DNA from 2 places in the Scandinavium manionii genome. Region 1 is predicted to be linked to the other one. Evidence: predicted binding sites of a transcription regulator. Region 1 holds the regulator's gene; the other holds the start of a gene.

Region 1 (5,004 bases):
TCTTCCTTTTCCCAGCGCAGGAACAGTTCGGATTTCAGCATCGGATACAGCATCTCCACATGACGGACCATCTCGGTGCGGGAGATAGTGCGATGCTGCGTAACGATGGCCGCCAGCAGGGACGGGATCATCAGCATGTGGGTGATGTTGTTGCGATAGTAAGTCATCAGCACTGCCTGCTCGCGCGGCAGAATGATGATATCGCCGATGGTGTCTTTCTCGACTTCGAACTTGTTCATCTGCAACGCGTGGTCAATCAGCGCGCTGGCAGTGACCGACGGCACCGTGGCATCTGCTGCGTACGGCACATTGCGCATCAGCTGCAGATAGCAATCCAACTGTTCGGTCAGCTGCTCGCGAGTCAGAGAACGTTGGCGCGACGCCAGCAGCGCAGTCACACACAGGTTCATGGCGTTAGCCGCGCCCGCGTTGTTAATACGCACCATCAGATCATCGGCGATGTTATTCACCGTTGGCGTCAGCCATGCCGGGCGAATGGATTCAATCGGATCGATTGATTCACGCCATTCCGGCACGTGCTGGTTCAGGTAGGTCATCAGCGGCAACGGTTCGCCAAAGTTGACGTAACCCTGGCCGAGATTGCGCAGCTTGCTTAACCCGCGCAGCATCTGCGGCAGGCTCTCTTTCTCTTTAGTCGCACCACGCAGTTCTTTCGCGTAAGTTCCCACTTCCATCACATGCTCATAGCCGATGTAGATCGGTACGAGGGTGATAGGTCGGGTGCCGCCGCGCAGCATTGCCTGAATGGTCATCGACAGGGTGCCGGTTTTCGGGTCCAGCAGACGACCGGTACGGGAACGCCCGCCTTCCACGAAGTATTCTACGGAGTAACCACGGCTGAACAGCTCGCCGAGGTATTCACGGAACACAGTGGAATAGAGCTTGTTGCCCTTGAAGGTACGACGGATAAAGAACGCGCCCAGACGACGGAAAATCGGGCCGGCTGGCCAGAAGTTCAGGTTGATGCCCGCGGCGATATGCGGCGGCACCAGCCCCTGGTGATAGAGCACGTAGGACAGCAGCATGTAGTCCATGTGACTGCGGTGGCAGGGCACATACACAATTTCATGGCCATCGTGAGCCAGCTGGCGCACGCGCTCGGCGTTATTCACGTTGATCCCCTGGTACAAACGGTTCCAGGTGAAGCCCAGCACGCGGTCAGTGAGGCGAATCATTTCGTAAGAGAAGTTGGCGGCAATCTCTTCCATCAGGGCGACGGCGTTTTGCTGCGCTTTCTCATGGGAAATTTTCTTGCTGCGCGCTTCGTCTTCTACCGCGCGGGCAATCGCTTTGGACGCCAGCAGCTTGTTAAACAAGTCCTGACGTGCAGGTAGGCGTGGGCCTACGGCCGCCAGACGCTGACGGGCAAAGTGCGTTCGTGCCACACGGGCCAGCTTCTGTGCGATAATTTTGTCGGTGCCGTGCTCGGTGGCCATGCGGCGCAGCGAAACGGACGGTGAGAAACGCACGAAGCTGTCGCGACCGAGCCAGGTCACGGCAAAGAATTTCTGGAAGCCATTCATCATGCGCAGCGGCGGGTTGACTTCGCCTTTTTCGCGGCCCGGAGAGCGTCCAAACATCACGGACACCGGCACCATCTGCACATCAAGTTCTGGATTGCTGCGATGCAAATCCAGATAATTGTGGAACAGCTTGATAGACTCTTCTTTCGGCGTGTAATACGTAAACGCACGCGGCCCGCCGTGAATGAACACGTAACGCGGCAGCTCGGTGCCGTCGATTTCGAGCGGCTCAAGCGGGTCCGGAAGACCGTGCGCCAGACATTGGGCGCGTAAAGTCAGCAGATCTGCCTTCGAGTTATACGGCAGAACGTACATAATAGGGCGTGAGGTATCGAGTCCAAGTTCCTCAGCAGGATTTGCCGGGATAGACTTACTTTTTACCAGCACGCTTAATGGTAAATTCAGTAATTTGTAGTAAATTCGTGGCCAGCCAGACATAAACGATGTAAAGCCTCTGGTTAATCATGCAAATGCGCCGCAAGGATAACAGAAAGTGCACAGAATATCTGTTCTACCGCGTCAGGCGCGCAGTGACATTGATGCTAAATAATGTAAAAGGTTCTTTTGATGGCAAATGATACCACCGGGTTAACCCGAATCTTCAAAGCAGCAGGCTACTCCTGGAAAGGTTTTCGTGCCGCATGGCAAAACGAAGCCGCGTTCCGCCAGGAAGGCGTTGCCGCCGTTATCGCCATCATTCTCGCCTGTTGGTTAGATGTGGATGCCATCACCCGAGTGTTACTGATTGGCTCAGTGCTTCTGGTGATGATAGTGGAAATTATCAACAGTGCGATTGAAGCGGTGGTTGACCGCATTGGGACGGAACGCCACGAACTGTCAGGTCGTGCAAAAGATATGGGTTCCGCCGCGGTGTTTCTGGCAATTGGTGTCGCCTTACTCACCTGGGTAACGCTGTTGTGGTCGCATTATCGATAACACCCGCAGAATTACGCAAACGTCTGGTTTTTTGTGCGTTTTGCGGTTCCAAATTCGCCATTAACTGTATATACTCACAGCATAACTGTATATGCACCCAGGGGGCGGAATGAAAGCGTTAACGACCAGGCAGCAAGAGGTGTTCGATCTTATCCGGGATCACATCAGCCAGACGGGCATGCCGCCAACGCGTGCGGAAATCGCGCAGCGCTTGGGGTTCCGTTCCCCGAACGCGGCTGAAGAGCACTTGAAAGCGCTGGCACGTAAAGGCGTTCTTGAGATTGTTTCCGGTGCCTCTCGTGGCATTCGTCTTCTGGTAGAAGAAGAAACCGGTATCCCGCTGATCGGGCGTGTTGCGGCGGGTGAACCCCTGCTGGCACAGCAGCATATCGAAGGCCACTACCAGGTTGACCCGGCGATGTTCAAGCCGAGCGCCGATTTCCTGCTGCGCGTCAGCGGAATGTCGATGCGTGATATCGGTATTCTCGACGGGGATTTGCTCGCGGTTCATAAAACGCAGGATGTGCGTAATGGTCAGGTCGTTGTCGCCCGTATCGACGATGAAGTGACGGTTAAGCGCCTGAAAAAGCAGGGCAGCACCGTTGAACTGTTGCCTGAAAATAGCGAGTTTTCTCCGATTGTGGTCGATCTGCGTCAGCAGAGCTTCTCCATCGAAGGGCTGGCGGTTGGCGTTATTCGCAACGGCGAGTGGCTGTAATTAGCTTTAGACACCCTCAATAATTCACGTTGCGTTCAGGCATACATCGCCAGAACATCAGCACGTAAGTTTTGACGGGAAGAGTGGCGCTATTCTGGCGTCACTTCGTTTTACCCATTCACAATCACAGGTTTTCTCATGTCGCTCTTCACCACTGCAGACAAGGCATTGTGGCGTCTCGCGCTGCCGATGATTTTCTCAAATATCACCGTGCCGCTGTTGGGTCTGGTGGATACGGCGGTCATCGGTCATCTTGATAGTCCTGTTTATCTCGGCGGCGTGGCGATCGGTTCCATGGCGACCAGTTTCCTGTTCATGCTGTTGTTGTTCCTGCGCATGAGCACCACCGGCCTCACCGCACAGGCCTACGGCGCTCAAGACCCTGTACGTCTGGCTCGCGCGCTGGTACAGCCTCTGCTGCTGGCGCTGGGGGCGGGCCTGGTGATTGTTGTGTTCCGCACCCCTCTGATTGACCTGGCGCTGCACATTGTCGGCGGCAGCGATGCCGTACTGGAACAGGCGCGGCGTTTCCTCGAAATCCGTTGGTTAAGTGCCCCTGCGTCCCTGGCAAACCTGGTTCTGCTCGGCTGGCTGCTCGGCGTGCAATACGCGCGCGCGCCGGTGATTTTGCTGGTGGTCGGCAACGTCTTAAACATCGTGCTCGATTTATGGCTGGTGATGGGCCTGCACATGAACGTGCAGGGCGCAGCGTTGGCGACAGCGTGTTCCGAATACGCGACCTTTTTCATTGGCTTGCTGATGGTACGGCGCGTGCTGCACCTGCGCGGTATATCGCTGGATATGCTCAAAGAGGCCTGGCGAGGCAATATCCGCCGCCTGCTGGCGTTGAACCGCGACATCATGCTGCGCTCGCTACTCCTGCAACTCTGTTTTGGTGCACTCACAGTATTTGGCGCACGGCTGGGCAGCGATATCGTCGCCGTGAACGCGGTACTGATGACAATGCTCACCTTCACCGCCTACGCCCTGGATGGTTTCGCCTATGCGGTGGAAGCACATTCCGGCCAGGCTTACGGCGCGCGGGATGACAGCCAGCTATTGGACGTCTGGAAAGCGGCCTGTCGTCAGTCCGGAATTGTTGCTCTGGCCTTTGCGCTGATTTATTGCTTGGCGGGGGAACACATTGTCGCGATGCTGACGTCGATAACCCAACTGCGCGAGCTGGCCGATCGCTACGTCATCTGGCAGGTGGTTTTACCGGTGATCGGCGTGTGGTGTTATCTGCTCGACGGGATGTTTATCGGCGCAACGCGCGGGGCGGAAATGCGTAACAGCATGGCGGTGGCGGCCGCCGGTTTTGCTCTCACGCTGCTGACGGTGCCGGTGTTAGGTAACCACGGATTGTGGTTGGCGCTGGCGGTGTTCCTGGCGCTGCGCGGGCTGTCTCTGGCGTGGATTTGGCGGCGTCACTGGCAGCAAGGAACGTGGTTTTCGTAACGGCTTAATTTCACCTGGTGGTTAAAGATTCTGAATAATCCCCGGATGGCGAAATGCTTACCTATACTCTTTATCACGTCCAGCAGAAAACGGTGTAACGGACGATGTATTTTCACTCTGCACCACCGAACTGATGAGGAATAGATCATGAATAAAGACGAAGTCGGCGGCAACTGGAAACAGCTGAAAGGTAAAGTGAAAGAGAAATGGGGTAAGCTCACCGATGATGATTTTACGGTTATCGAAGGTAAGCGTGACCAGCTGGTCGGGAAAATCCAGGAACGTTACGGTTATGCGAAAGATCAGGCCGAGAACGAAGTGAAAGACTGGGAAACCCGCAACGATTAC
Region 2 (5,004 bases), on a different contig from region 1:
GCGCTCCATCACCAGCATATCTTCACGACAATAGTCGGAATAGACTTCCGGGACGTAGAGCATCGGGCTGTCTTCGAAATTGCGGCGCAGCTGGATAGCGTTGGCGGCTTCGCGCAGTAAATTCAGCTCATCAAGCAGCGTTTTTTCATACTCGCGCACCACTTCCTGCGGACGCAGACGGCGGCCATCGGGCAGCAAACGCGGCACCCAACGAGCGAGACGGTAAATCAGTTTCATGTCCGCTTTGATAATCGGCAGAATATCCGGGCGGATAACCTTGATGACCACCTCTTTGCCGTTTTCTTTCAGACGCGCCGTGTGCACCTGGGCGATAGAAGCGGACGCCAGCGGCTCAACGCTGAAATCGTCGAACCAGCTTTCGACGGGAATATCACCCATCGATTTTTCGATTTGCTGCTGTGCAAGTTTGCCGTCAAACGGCGCAACGCGGTCCTGCAACATGGCTAGCTGATCGGCGATTTGAAGCGGAAAGAGATCGCGCCGGGTAGAAAGCATCTGGCCGAATTTAATCCAGACCGGGCCGAGCTCCTGCAAGGCAAGGCGTAAACGCTCGCCTAACGGCAGGTCTTTGTGGCGATTTGTCATCCAGAACAGCATCCGCCGCCCGAATCGAAGCGGCAGGGTGATGCGCATTTTGGGAATGAGCTCATCAAGCCCGTAACTCAAAAAGGTGTGGATGATAAAATACAGGCGCCGAATTTCCCCTGGCGTCATTTCCCCTCCAGTTTTTCCAGCCGTTTGGTTAATGCCTCAACGGCGCGCGCAACGGCGTCGCTCTCTTCGGCAAACCAGGCCACTTCCAACGAGCCGGGCGCCATGCGCCACTCTTCGGTAATGACTTCAGACACATAACGCTGCTGACGTTGCAGCCGGCGTTGCAGGAATTTCGCGCCGCCGCGCAGCACTTTACTGACGCCTTCCGCCGCGATATCGCCGGTATACGGCGCCAACAGTTCAGCAGGATCGAATTCCGCCAAATCCGCCAGCGCGACAAAGTTTTGCACCACCTGCAGGTCGCCCTGCACTTCGAGGTCGCCCGAACGAATCAGGGTGGTTAACTGCTGACGGTTGCGTAACTGCGGCAACACGCCAAGGCGGGTACTTACCGTGCAGTCCGCCTCGCCTTCCCACGCGCCCAGCACGTCAATCTGCTGCTCGCTAAAGGCCAGCACCAGCGGTGAAGTGAACTCTTTCAGCTCAACGCGCAGCACCTTGCCCAGCAGACGCTGACGGGCTGGTTTTAACGCGCGCTCACGCCATAAAAAGGTATTAAGCGCACTTTCAATGCCCGCGGTAACTAAAGGTTGAAAAGGCATGGCGAACTCCTGTCAGAACTTATAACCGCGATGCAGCGCGACGATACCCGCCGTCAGATTGTAGTAATCCACGCTGTCAAAACCGGCATCCTGCATCATCGCTTTCAGGGTGTCCTGATCGGGGTGCATACGGATCGATTCCGCCAGATAGCGGTAGCTTTCACCGTCTTTTGCGACCATCTCTCCCACACGCGGCAGCACGTGGAATGAGTAGGCGTCGTAGGCTTTGCTCAGCGGATCGAGAATGGGTTTGGAGAATTCCAGAACCAGCAGACGTCCGCCCGGCTTCAGCACGCGGTACATCGAGCGCAGCGCTTTTTCTTTATCGGTGACGTTACGCAGGCCAAAAGAGATGGTGATGCAGTCAAAGGTGTTGTCCGGGAAGGGCAGCGCTTCTGCGTTTGCCTGAACGTATTCCACGTTCCCGACCACGCCGATATTACGCAGCTTTTCGCGGCCCATTTTGAGCATTGATTCATTGATATCAGCCAGTACGACGCTGCCGGTTTCGCCTACCAGACGGGAGAATTTCGCCGTCAGGTCGCCGGTACCGCCGGCTAAATCCAGCACTTTTTGCCCGCGACGAACGCCGCTACAGTCAATGGTGAAGCGCTTCCACAAGCGATGGATACCAAACGACATCAGGTCGTTCATGACATCATACTTAGCGGCAACAGAATGGAATACATGCGCCACCATGTCCTCTTTCTGCGATTTGGCTACAGTCTGGAAGCCAAAGTGCGTCGTTTCTTGTGAATCCTCAACCATCTCAATGTCTGCCTATCAAGAAAATGTTCTGCGAGTGTAACAGATTGGGTGCATTTCCCCTATGCCTCAACCGTGCTGAGATACGCGAGAAGGCTCAGTTTCAGAAGGTTCGTCAGAGGCCGGAACGCCCGTGTCGTTCTCATTAGATGGGCTCTCGTCGAGGGCAAAATTCTGCTCCTGCCCGGTGGCTTGCTCCACCAAATCGGGGTTAATTTCTCGTTTCACCTCAACGCCTAAACCACGGAATGATTCGGCCTGCGCCAGCAGATTTCCGCGCCCGGAGGCGAGTTTTTTCATCGCCTGGCGATAGTTGTCCTGCGCTTTATCCAGCCCCTGCCCGATGGCAGACATATCATCAACAAACAGGCGCATTTTGTCGTACAGGCGACTGGCGCGATCGGCTATCTGCTGGGCATTGCGGCTCTGGTGCTCGTAGCGCCAGAGATTGGCAATGGTGCGCAGGGCCACCAGCAGCGTGGTTGGACTGACCAGCATAATATTGTTTTTCAGCGCTTCGGTAATGAGCTCTGGCTGTCGGTCGAGGGCCAATAAAAATGCGGGTTCAACAGGAATGAACATCAGCACGTAGTCCAGAGAACGCAGGCCTGGTAGCTGTTGATAATCTTTGCGGCCCAACAGGCGAATATGGTTGCGCACCGAGGCAATATGCTCCTGCAGCGCGGCCTCGCGGGTGTAATCATCTTCAGCGTTGAAGTAGCGCTCGTAGGCCACAAGGGTCATTTTGGCGTCGATCACCACGTCTTTACCCTGCGGCAGACGGACGATCACATCGGGTTGCATGCGGGCGCGAGTGTCGGTTTCGATACTGACCTGGGTCTGGTATTCATGACCTTCGCGCAGGCCAGAGGCTTCCAGCACGCGGGTGAGCACCACTTCACCCCAGTTGCCCTGCGTTTTGTTATCGCCTTTTAGCGCTTTGGTCAGGTTTACCGCTTCCTGGGTCATCTGCGCATTCAGCTGCTGAAGATTACGGATTTCATGGGCCAGGGTGTGACGCTCCTGCGCCTCTTTGCCGAAACTGTCCTGTACCTGACGACGGAAACCGTCGAGCTGCTCGCGCAGCGGCGTCAACAGACCGTGCAGGCTCTGACGGTTCTGTTCGTCTACCCGGCGATTACTGTGCTCGAAAATGCGGTTGGCGAGGTTTTCAAACTGCTCGCTCAGGCGCTGCTCGCTGTTCACCATCTGGCGAATTTTGTCTTCCGCGTGCTGCTGTGTGGATTCCAGACGGGTGCTGACTTCACGCAGATCGGCTTCCAGCGAGGTGTTAATTTCCCGCAAGCTGCGCAGCTCGTTGTTCAGCAGTTCACACTCGTCGCGCCAGTGGGTATTTTGCGCCAGCTGTTGCTTCGCCGCGTTGAGTTCAATGTCGAGCTCATGCCGCTCTTCAATGAAATCGGCGCGCAGCCTGTCGGCATGTGATTTACTGGCTAACCAGCCAAACGCCGCCCCGACAATCAGTGCTGCCACTGCGCTAATGATGATTGAAATATCCACTACTTCCCCCTGCTCAACGACTTACCAGCACATCATGGAATTGTGCTGTATAAACGTCCAGTTGGAAAGGTCTTTCCTGCGAGGATGCACGCAAAAAAGAAAAGGCCGAACACATCGACCTTTTCATAAAGCAGAGGAATTACAGCAGGCGGCGTGCCGCTTCGACCACGATTTTCACCGCGTGGCTTTCGGTTTTCTTCATGGTTTCCGCGTTCGGGATTTCTTGCTGGGTGCGGTTGACGATGACGCCCGCAACCATGCCCGCGCGCAGGCCCTGGCTGGAACACATGGTCAGCAGGGTGGCGGATTCCATTTCATAGTTCATCACGCCCATCGACTGCCACTCTTCCATCGAACCTTTATAACGGTTAACGACGCGGCCGGAGAAGGTGTCGTAACGTTCCTGGCCTGGGTAGAAGGTGTCAGAAGATGCGGTCACACCGATATGCGTCGTGGCGCCGACAGATTTAGCCGCTTCCACCAGCGCGGTGGTGCAGGCGAAATCAGCGACAGCCGGGTATTCCATTGGTGCGAAATGCAGGCTTGCGCCGTCAAGACGTACGGATGCGGTGGTCACCAGCACATCACCGACGCTGATGTTTGGCTGAATTGCGCCGGTGGTGCCCACGCGCAGGAAAGTACGAATGCCCAGCTGGGCCAGTTCTTCAACCGCGATAGAGGTGGACGGGCCGCCGATACCGGTGGAACACACGATGACCGCTTTGCCATCCAGCTCTGCACGCCAGGAGGTGAATTCACGATGTGATGCCAGCTTGACCGGCTTGTCCATCAGCGCGGCGATCTTTTCCACACGCTCTGGATCGCCCGGGACGATAGCGAGCGTTGCCCCTTGTAAATCGTTCTTGGTGAGGCCGAGATGAAAAACATCAGACTTAGACATAAAAACTCCTCTCTGGGTCGAGTTGTCAGCAGAAGCAAAAACGCACTTTACCGAAGCCTTGGACACATTTTCGTGACATCAGTCACTATGAACGAAAAAGTTTGCATTGAATTTCTTATAAAAAGTGATTTACATCACATTAACAAGTGATAACGATAACCACTGCACATAAGATAGCCGTTTTCTGGCACTGTGAATTGTTAACCTGCGGGCTATATTTACCTTTGCGCTAATGGATGGGACGGAGAATGCCATGACCAACAAACAACCCGGCTTTGCACCGGCTGCAGAACCGCACGCCTCAACCTCAATTCTGACACCTGAAAATGCCATCATCGCGGGTGAAACCTCTATTCCGTCGCAGGGTGAAAATATGCCTGCGTTTCACGCTCGCCCGAAAAGTGCCGATGGCCCGTTGCCGGTCGTGATTGTGGTGCAAGAGATTTTCGGCGTACACGAGCATATTCGCGATATTTGCCG

Evidence for each region. Region 1 encodes LexA, which represses DNA repair genes until DNA is damaged. Its sites were predicted from a motif close to TNCTGTATGTACATACAGNA; they were not measured.
Region 2: rmuC (DNA recombination protein RmuC) is a predicted target of LexA. The motif match lies at 3,667-3,686, and genes of this name have one in related genera.

What each region holds. Positions count from the first base shown of each region.
Region 1 covers NZ_JALIGC010000038.1:525,861-530,864, reverse strand. The annotation lists gene plsB (glycerol-3-phosphate 1-O-acyltransferase PlsB) at 1-1,982, opposite strand, end outside; gene MUU51_RS14370 (diacylglycerol kinase) at 2,112-2,480, shown strand; gene lexA (transcriptional repressor LexA) at 2,590-3,198, shown strand; gene dinF (MATE family efflux transporter DinF) at 3,337-4,656, shown strand; gene MUU51_RS14355 (CsbD family protein) at 4,804-5,004, shown strand, end outside.
Region 2 covers NZ_JALIGC010000028.1:76,605-81,608, reverse strand. The annotation lists gene ubiB (ubiquinone biosynthesis regulatory protein kinase UbiB) at 1-735, opposite strand, end outside; gene ubiJ (ubiquinone biosynthesis protein UbiJ) at 732-1,337, opposite strand; gene ubiE (bifunctional demethylmenaquinone methyltransferase/2-methoxy-6-polyprenyl-1,4-benzoquinol methylase UbiE) at 1,350-2,105, opposite strand; gene rmuC (DNA recombination protein RmuC) at 2,172-3,623, opposite strand; gene udp (uridine phosphorylase) at 3,763-4,524, opposite strand; gene MUU51_RS01300 (dienelactone hydrolase family protein) at 4,778-5,004, shown strand, end outside.